2 regions of the Dongia sp. P2_B8 genome follow, and region 2 is predicted to be linked to the other one. Evidence: riboswitches for the same ligand, from Rfam matches in the RefSeq annotation. Region 2 holds a riboswitch; the other holds the start of a gene.
What was found. Region 2 has a riboswitch for glycine ahead of AC1DWZ_RS13250 (glutamine synthetase family protein). Riboswitches for the same ligand answer to the same signal wherever they lie in the genome.
Positions count from the first base shown of each region.

Region 1 (4,857 bases), on a different contig from region 2:
GCCGCCATCAATTCCATGCGGTTGTTGGTGGTCGCAGCCTCGCCGCCGGAAAGTTCTTTCTCCACATCGCCATAGCGCAGGAGAGCGCCCCAGCCGCCGGGGCCGGGATTGCCACTGCAAGCACCGTCGGTAAAAACATCGACGATCTTAAGAGCCATTGCCGTGGTCATAGGCCGTACGCCGCGATAGTCTTCGCCTGCTGGTGGAAACGCAGTTTCTTCAGATATTCCAGCGGATCCTTCGGCTGTACGAACGCACCCGGCGGATGGTTGAGCCAGTCATAGAGCCGCGTCAGCAGAAAGCGCAGCGCGCCACCGCGGGCCAGCACCGGCAGTGCTGCCAATTCCTTGTCCGACAGCGAGCGCAATTTGGTGTAGCTGTCGATCATCGACTTCGCCTTGGTGATATTGAATTCGCCCTTGATCTCGAAGCACCACGCGTTGAGACAGATGGCGAGGTCGTAGGTCAGGAAATCGGTGCAGGCAAAATAGAAATCGATGAGGCCGGAGAGCCGGTCGCCGAGGAAGAAGACATTGTCCGGAAAAAGATCGGCATGGATGACGCCGACCTCAAGATCCTGCGGCCAATGAGCCTCGAGAAATTTGAGCTCGTCCTGGATGATCTCGGAGAGGCCCGGCGACACTTCATCGGCACGGTCCTTGGTGTTTGCAACCAACGTCCGCCAGCCACTGAGCGAGAGATTGTTCGGGCGCTTCAAGGCAAAATCACGGCCCTTGATATGGAACTCCGCCATGGCGGTGCCCAGCAATTGGCAATGGCGTTCCGTCGGACGGCGCGGCCACATGCCTTCGAGGAAACTGATGATGGCGGCTGGCCGGCCACAGAGTTCGTGCAACGACGCCCCGTCCTGCGCCTTGATCGGCGTGGGGCAGCTCAGCCCCTTGGCAGCGAGATGTTCCATCAGCCCCAGGAAGAAGGGCAGATCCTCGCGGTGCACGCGCTTTTCATAGAGGGTCAGGATGTAGCTGCCCTTGGTGGTGTGCATCAGGAAATTGGAGTTCTCGACACCCTCGGCAATGCCCTTGCAGGACACCACATCGCCAATGTCATAGGCTTTCACGAAGGCAGCAAGCTCGCCATCGGGCACTTCGGTATAGACAGCCATGGCGAGGATCCGGACAGGTTATGCGGTGAGGGCGCGCGGCAGCTTGAAATGGGTGGTTTCGGTGGTAACCGAGACCTCGTCGGTCACGATATCGAAGCGATCGCGCACGGCACCGATCACTTCCTGCACCAGGATCTCCGGTGCCGAAGCGCCGGCGGTGATGCCAACCGTCTTGATGCCGTCGAACCAGGCCCAGTCGATCTCCGAGGCCTTCTGCACCAGATAGGCGTTGGCACAGCCGGCGACCAGCGCCACTTCCACAAGGCGGCGCGAATTTGACGAATTGGGCGCGCCGATCACCAGCATCAGGTCGCATTTCTCGGCGATCGCCTTCACCGCCTGCTGGCGGTTGGTGGTGGCGTAGCAGATGTCTTCCTTGCGCGGCCCGTGGATATTGGGGAAACGGCGCTTGAGGACGGAAATGATGCCGATCGTGTCGTCGATCGAGAGCGTGGTCTGGGTAATATAGGCCAGCGCCAGCGGATTGCTGACGGTGATCTTCTCGGCATCCTCGGCGGTTTCCACCAACGACACCGCCCCTTCGGGCAATTGGCCGACGGTGCCGATGACTTCCGGATGACCCGCGTGACCGATGAGGATGATGTGCTGACCGGCGGCAAAATGGCCTTCGGCCTCGCGGTGCACTTTGGACACCAGCGGGCAGGTGGCATCGAGATACATGAGTTCGCGCCGCTCGGCCTCGGCCGGGATCGCCTTGGGCACGCCATGGGCGGAAAAGACCACCGGGAACTGGCCAGGAATCTCGTCCAGCTCTTCGACGAAGATGGCGCCCTTCTTCTCCAGCGCTTCAACCACATGGCGATTGTGGACGATTTCGTGGCGCACATATACCGGGGCGCCATAGCGTTCCAGCGCCCGCTCGACGATCTGAATGGCGCGGTCGACACCGGCGCAAAAACCACGCGGGGCGGCCAGATAGACAGTCAGGTTGCTCTTGCTCATCACGGCCTAATTTTGGTCGAAAACTCTTGCCTGGAATATAGGGTTTTCAGGCCCAGTGGCAAGTCAAAGGGGGTGGCAAGTCAAACGGGGTGGCAAGTCAAGCGGGGGCAATGCCAAAGGGATCAATTTGCCATCGTTTTTCCGCAAGTTGGGGGTGGATCGGGCAGATGGCCGCGCTTGTGGAAGCCGGGCCGCTCTACTAAAGTCAAAGAAGCGTTAACGTGGCCGGGGCAGCACCTGGGCCGAGTCCGCGGACGACCAGCTTCGACGAGCGCCTTTGGGGGGCCTGGAGATCATCATGACAAATCCGCAAATCGCGCAGAAATCGCCATTCAAGGTCGATGTCGAGGCGGGGAAATCCTATTTCTGGTGTGCCTGCGGACGCAGCCAGAAGCAGCCCTTTTGCGACGGCTCCCACAAGGGCAGCGAATTCAGCCCGGTCAAGTTCGACGCGACCGAGGCCAAGGCCGTCTTTTTCTGCGGCTGCAAACACACCCACAAATCGCCGCTGTGCGACGGTTCGCATTCGAAACTTTGAGTGCGGCTAAGGCGCGCGCGGAAAGGATTATGATGATCGGCATGACCAAAATCGGGCAGAACCTGCTCTGCGCGTTGGGTGCGGCCTTGCTGCTCTCGGGCTGCACCAATCCAATTGCGGAACAGTCCCGGCCCTGCCCGCCGGTCAAGGTCCTGCAGGATGCCGCCTACCTGACGCGCTTTGCCGGCGAGAGCGAAGATCTGGCCGACACCTCGTTCGAAGCTCGCATCGCCAGGTCGCAGTCGATGTGCACCTACGTCATCGATACCGATACGGGGCTAACCTCGATCCGCACGGAACTCAGCGTCGAGTTCGCAGCCTCCCGCGGACCGCAGAATGCCGACAGCGCCGCCAAGTTCAATTACTGGGTCCGCATCACCGGACCGGGTGGCACGCACATGCCGGGCGACCAGAGTCTTGATGTCGAAATCCCCTTCACCGCGGCCAAGGTGCAGGGCATCGCCCAGGATCAGGTCGAAATTCTGCTGCCCCTGCGCAAGGGCGAGAATGGCGAATTCTATCGCATCAATATCGGCCTGGTGGTGACTGAGAAAGAACTGGCCTTCAACCGGCGCAACCCGCAGTTCTAACCGAGTCGCCAGTCCATGACCGGGCCATGACCGGGCCATGACCGGGCAACGATCGGCGGCTGATCGGACAGCGGCTCCCGCCGCCACGCGTGCCGCGTCTGCACAAAAAAATGCCGCTTGACGGATAGTCGTGCGCCGGCCCATCTTGCGCGCGGCAAAACCCGTTATCGGGAGAGACCTCCCCCCAGCCAGAGTGACTGGGGGCAGGCGCCGAAGGAGCAACCGCCCCCGGAAACTCTCAGGCAAAAGGACCGATACGGGGAAAAACTCTGGAAAGCGGATGGCCTCACAGCTGGGCTTCATCCCACCGAAGGAGTAAACCGCCAGCTTGTTTGCGTGCCTTTTTATGGCACGCGGGTTGTCGGCCAATCTCTCAGGTCCCGAAGACAGAGGGGGGTCGCGCGGGTTTTCCCATGGAGGAATTCCCGGTCGCGGTCGCCATTCGTCGGAGGGTTTCTTTGTGAGTGCCACTGCCAGTACTTCGGGCCCCAATACTTCAGGCCAGGGCGCCGATGCGCCGCTCCTCGTCACACAATTGCATGATCTGCATGTCGAACTCGGTGCCAAGATGGTGCCGTTCGCAGGCTATGACATGCCTGTGCAATACCCGACCGGCATCCTGACCGAACATCTGCACACGCGCACGAGCGCTGGCCTGTTCGATGTCTCGCATATGGGCCAGATCCGCATCACAGGCGAGAATTTTGCCACCGCAGCAGCGGCGCTTGAGCGCCTGTGCCCGGCGGATTTCCAGGCCTTGCAACCGGGCCAGCAGCGCTACAGCTTCTTCACCGACAATGCTGCCGGCATCCTCGATGATCTGATGGTGACCCGCATGGGTCCAGGCGATGCCTCAGATCATCTGTTCATGGTCGTGAATGCCGGCTGCAAGGACGCCGACATCGCGCATTTGAAGGCCAAACTCAACCACCGCTGCGAGATCGAGGTATTGGCCGACCGGGCGCTGGTGGCGCTGCAAGGGCCTAAGGCCGCCGCCGTCTTTGCGCGCCTGGCGCCAGAGAGCGCCAAGCTCAAATTCATGAGCGGTGCCCGGCTGAAAGCCACCGGCTTCGACATCATCGCCACCCGATCGGGCTATACCGGCGAGGACGGGTTCGAGATCTCTGTCGCCAATGCAGACGCCGTGGCCTTGGTCAAAAAGCTGCTAGCGGATCCCGACGTGAAGCCGATCGGCCTTGGGGCCCGCGATTCGCTGCGCCTGGAAGCTGGCCTTTGTCTCTATGGCAACGACATCACCGAAAAGACCAATCCGGTCGAAGCCAACCTTGTCTGGGCCATGCAGAAGCGCCGTCGTGAAGAAGGCGGTTTCCCCGGTGCCGGCATCGTACAGCGGCAATTGGCGGCAGGCCCCGTGCGGAAGCGTGTCGGCATTCTGCCGGAGGGCAAGGCACCGGCGCGGGCGCATACCGAGATCACCGATTTCGGTGGCCGCGTGATCGGGGAGATCACGTCAGGTGGCTTTGGTCCAAGCCTCGGGGCGCCGGTCGCCATGGGCTATGTCGAAACGGCCCATGCCGCCATCGGCACCGAGATCAATCTTATGGTGCGCGGCAAGGCCTTGCCCGCCAAGATCGCCGCCATGCCTTTCGTACCCCATCGTTATCAGCGCTGACCGGCGA
Region 1 covers NZ_JBFUDM010000006.1:195,185-200,041, forward strand. The annotation lists gene rnhA (ribonuclease HI) at 1-170, opposite strand, end outside; gene AC1DWZ_RS17670 (homoserine kinase) at 167-1,126, opposite strand; gene ispH (4-hydroxy-3-methylbut-2-enyl diphosphate reductase) at 1,145-2,089, opposite strand; gene AC1DWZ_RS17680 (CDGSH iron-sulfur domain-containing protein) at 2,388-2,627, shown strand; gene AC1DWZ_RS17685 (hypothetical protein) at 2,669-3,217, shown strand; glycine riboswitch at 3,376-3,481, shown strand; glycine riboswitch at 3,485-3,609, shown strand; gene gcvT (glycine cleavage system aminomethyltransferase GcvT) at 3,678-4,850, shown strand.
Region 1: it holds a riboswitch for glycine, as region 2 does, so the genes downstream of both, gcvT (glycine cleavage system aminomethyltransferase GcvT) here and AC1DWZ_RS13250 (glutamine synthetase family protein) in region 2, are expected to answer to the same signal.

Region 2 (4,857 bases):
GCGCAGCGCGCTGTGCCGCGCGGCATGATCACGGCCGTGTTCTGGTCGGCTCTGTTCGGCTGGTTGCTTGTGGTGGCAGTGCTGCTTGCCATGCCGGACATGACCGAAGGTGCGGCCAAGGGCTGGTCGGTGTTCTACTACGTCCTCGAATCCAACGGCATGCCGCATTGGATCAAGGATCTGCTAGCCATCGGCATCGTTCTTGCCAACTACCTCTGTGCCCTTGCCGGCATGACCTCGCTTTCGCGCATGATCTATGCGTTCGCGCGTGACGGCGGCATCCCGGGTGCGTCGAAGTTCCTGCGTCAGGTCAGCCCGAAACACCGCACTCCCGGTGCGGCAATCTGGGTTGGCGCCGGCTTGTGCTTCATCCTGGGTTGGGTCTGCGGCGCTGATGCCAACGCCTATATCGTCCTGGCGTCTGGTTGTGCGGTGTTCCTCTACGTCTCCTACATCATGCCGATCGGTGCGGGCATCCTGGCCGAAGGCAAGAGCTGGACGAAGAAGGGCCCGTTCAATCTCGGTGTCTGGTCGAAGCCGGTTGGCGTTCTGGCCGTTCTCGGCGGCGCCGTGCTCGCCTTCGTCGGCTTCCAGCCACCCTACCAGTTGGTGGGTCAGTTCCTGGCTGCTGCGATCGTGCTGCTGATCGTGATCTGGTTCGCGTTTGAAAAGAGCCGGTTCCCCGGTCCGCCGCTCACCGAAGCGGATGTAAAGGCACGTCAGGCTGAAATCGCCAAGGAAGAAGCGGCGCTGGGTGGCGCTGGCTGATCCCACAACAAAGCGAATATCATCTGGGGAGGCAGTGCAAACTGCCTCCCTTTTTCTTTTCCAGCTTGACCTTTCCATGGGGCAATCACACACTCCGGCCGCACAATCCTCCGACCTCGGGAGAGACTGGCACGGCCGCAAAAGAGACGCGGCCGGATCGGCGCCGAAGGAGCAACCGCCCCCGGAAACTCTCAGGCAAAAGGACCAGGTCGGAACCGTCATCTCTGGAAAGCGGGCGACGGACGTCGTCGCCTCACCGACGGAGTAAACCGGGCATCTTTTCCTTAGATGCCCCGGCGAATCTCTCAGGTCTCAAAGACAGAGGGGGGCTGACCGGCAGATCTTTCGCCGGCCGCACCAACCCGACGTCGGGGAGCCACACTTCGCATTCCAAGACATCATTGCCGCAAGCTTGAGCGCGGCCTAAATTCCAATTCATAGATCGAACAGGGGGAACACAAATGCCGTTGAAACCGGAACAAGTCAAAACCGTCGCACAAGCCAAGAAGATCGTCGAGGAGCGGGGCCTCACCCATGTGAAGGTCGGCGTGTTCGATGGCGATGCCATCCTGCGCGGCAAATACATGTCGAAAGCCAAGTTCTTTTCCGCCCTCGAAGGCGGCTTCGGCTTCTGCGACGTGGTGCTGGGCTGGGACAATCAGGACCAGTTGATCGACGGCCTCAACTATACCGGCTGGCACACAGCCTATCCCGACGCCTGGGCGCGCATCATCCCGGAGACCTGCCGCGATCTGCCGATGGAGGATAACGGCCTCCTCTTCATCTCGGAATTCGTCAACAAGGCGGAAGAGATCTGCGCGCGTGGGACACTGCGCCGCGTCCTCGCCAAGGCCGCCAAGATGGGCTTCGACGTCTATTCGGCCCTTGAGTTCGAATTCTTCATGTTCGACGAAACGCCGGAAAGCATCCGCGAGAAGAACTACAAGAACCTGACGCCGATGACCCCCGGCTGGTTTGGCTATTCCGTCATCCGTAACTCCGTCTGGTCCGAGCTCTACCAGGACATTCTCGACATGTGCGAAAAGATGCGCATGCCGATCGAAGGACTCCACACCGAGACCGGCCCCGGTGTCCTTGAAGCGGCACTCGGCGTCACCTCGGCTCTCGAGGCCGCCGATCGCGGCGCGCTCTTCAAGACCTTCATGAAGGTGCTGGCGCAGCGCCGCGGCCTGATGGCGACCTTCATGGCGAAATGGTCGAACTCCTATCCCGGCCAGTCCGGTCACATTCACATTTCCTTGAAGGGCAAGGACGGCAAGGCCGTCTTCCATGACCCGAAGAAGCCGCACAACATCTCCGACAAGATGCGCTGGTTCATCGGCGGCCAGCAGACCCTGATGCCGGAAGTGCTTGGCATGGTCTCGCCCACCGTCAACTCCTACTCGCGCCTCATCCCCGGCTTCTGGGCGCCGACCAACGCCACCTGGGGCGTCGAGAACCGCACCTGCGCGCTTCGCGTCATTCCTGGGTCGGAAAAATCGCAGCGCGTCGAATACCGCATCGCCGCCGCCGATTGCAATCCGTACCTGGCCCTGGCGGCCGCCATTGGTTCAGGCCTCTACGGCATCGAGAACAAGATCGAACCGATGGCTGCCATCGTCGGCAATTCCTACGAGATGAAGCATCCGGCCAAGCTCGATCTGCCAACCACCTTGTGGGACGCTGCCCAGCGCCTGCGCAAATCGAAGGCCGCGCGTGAACTGTTCGGCGATGCCTTCGTCGAGCATCATGCCGGCACCCGCGAGCATGAGGAGCGTGAGTTCCGCAAGCACATCACTGATTGGGAATTGTCGCGCTACTTCGAAATCATTTGATCTCATCTGCAGCGCCCGCGAGTCCGGCTGGACACGCGGGCGCTATTCTTTTTCAAACACCCCGAGGTTACCTATGTCCGCCACCCAGAAAACCGTCACGCCCATCGACAATTCCGTCTATGTCGAGCGTCCTTACAACACTCAAGCCGAAATCGCCGCGATCCTGAAGGCTGCCGCCAAGGCGCAGATCGACTGGCGCAAGGTGCCGATCGCAGAGCGGGCCAAGATTCTGAACAAGGCGGTCGATGAGTTTCTGAAGGGCAAGGACAAGCACGCCGAGGAAATCACCCGCCAGATGGGCCGCCCGATCACGCAGAGCCCGTTCGAAATGCGCGGCTTCGAAGAGCGCGCCCGCTTCATGATCAATCTGGCACCGGAAGCCCTGGCCGACGTTTCTTTCACCGACAAGCCCGGCTTCACCCGCGTGCTGCACCGTGAGCCGCTGGGTGTCGTCTTCATCGTGGCACCCTGGAACTATCCCTATCTCACCTCCGTGAATGGCGTCGTTCCGGCGCTGATGGCCGGCAATGCGGTCGTCTTGAAGCACTCCGCCCAGACCCCGCTCTGCGCCGAGGATTTCCAGGCCGCATTCGATGCCGCCGGCTTGCCGAAAGGTCTCTTTCAGCATCTCGTCCTCACCCATGACGATACCGCCAAGGTGATCGGTGCCCCCGAAGTGGCCTATGTCAATTTCACCGGCTCGGTCAGCGGCGGTCATGCCGTGCAGCAGGCGGCGCTCGGCAAGTTCATGGGCATGGGGCTTGAGCTCGGCGGCAAGGACCCGGCCTATGTCCGCGCCGATGCCAACCTCGCCCATGCGGTCGAGAATCTGGTCGATGGGGCCATGTTCAATTCCGGCCAATGCTGCTGCGCCATCGAGCGCATCTATGTGCATGAGAGTTTGTACGACAAATTCGTCGACGGCTTCGTCGACCTCACCAAGAAGTACAAGCTCGGCAATCCGATGGACAGCACCACCAATCTCGGGCCGATGGTACGTACGTCGGCCGCCGAATTCGTGCGCGGCCAGATCGCTGATGCAGTGCAGCACGGCGCCAAGGCCCTCATCGACAGCAAGCTATTCCCGGCTGACAAGGCCGGCACGCCGTATCTCGCCCCGCAGGTCCTGGTCAATGTCGATCATTCCATGTCGGTGATGGCGGAAGAAAGTTTCGGCCCGGTCATCGGTATCATGAAGGTGAAGAATGACGAGGAAGCCGTGAAGCTGATGAACGACAGCAAATACGGCCTCACCGCGGCGCTCTGGACCTCGGATGAGATCGCCGCACGCAAGATCGGCAACGAGATCGAGACGGGGACCGTCTTCATGAACCGCTGCGACTATCTCGACCCGGCCCTGGCCTGGGTCGGCATCAAGGATTCCGGCCGCGGTGCAACATTGTCCCGCGTCGGGTACGAGATGCTGACAAGGCCGAAGTCCTTCCACTTCCGCACGCAGATCTGAGCGCCGCACCTGATATGTTCGTCATGCCCGGGCTTGACCCGGGCATCCACGCTTTCAACTGCACCAGTGGATCCCCGGGTCTTCGCCCGGGGATGACGATTTTGGAAGCCTGGCAATCAAGCGTCACCCCACCGCCACGCGTGATTTATTTTCCTAACCGTGGCACACTCGGCCTTCATCAGGGGACGATGAATTTTGGCCGATACCAATCATACGCAAGTTGTCGTCATTGGTGGCGGGGTGGTCGGTTGCGCCATCTTCCGGCGTCTCGCCATGTGCGGCCTCAAGCCCGTGCTGCTGGAGGCCGGGCGCGATCTGCTCTCCGGTGCTTCCAAGGGCAATAGCGCCCTCCTTCATACCGGCTTCGACGCTCCGCATGGGTCGCTGGAGCTCAGTTGCATGCAGCAAGGTTACCGCGAATATCTCGAGATCCGCCAGCAATTGGGTCTGCCGTTGGTGAAATCCGGCGCCGTGGTCGTGGCCTGGAACGAGGAGGAGTTAGGAAAGCTCGACGACATTGTCGCCAAGGCCCATGACAACCAGGTGACCGATGTCGCCCGCATCGACCGCGATGCCCTGCGCCGCCTGGAGCCCTTGCTTTCACCTAAGGCGCTGGGCGGTGTACATGTGCCGGGCGAACATATCATCGACCCTTGGTCGGCGCCTTTGGCCTATGCCCATCAGGGGCTCGCCCATGGCGGCGTCATTCTGCGCAACTGCCGGGTGGTGAGCGGCCATTTCGATGGCATCTGGCACCTCGACACCAATCAGGGCGAGGTAACGGCCGAT
Region 2 covers NZ_JBFUDM010000003.1:1,214,650-1,219,506, reverse strand. The annotation lists gene AC1DWZ_RS13255 (amino acid permease) at 1-768, shown strand, start outside; glycine riboswitch at 876-984, shown strand; glycine riboswitch at 986-1,100, shown strand; gene AC1DWZ_RS13250 (glutamine synthetase family protein) at 1,230-2,603, shown strand; gene AC1DWZ_RS13245 (aldehyde dehydrogenase family protein) at 2,677-4,068, shown strand; gene AC1DWZ_RS13240 (FAD-dependent oxidoreductase) at 4,264-4,857, shown strand, end outside.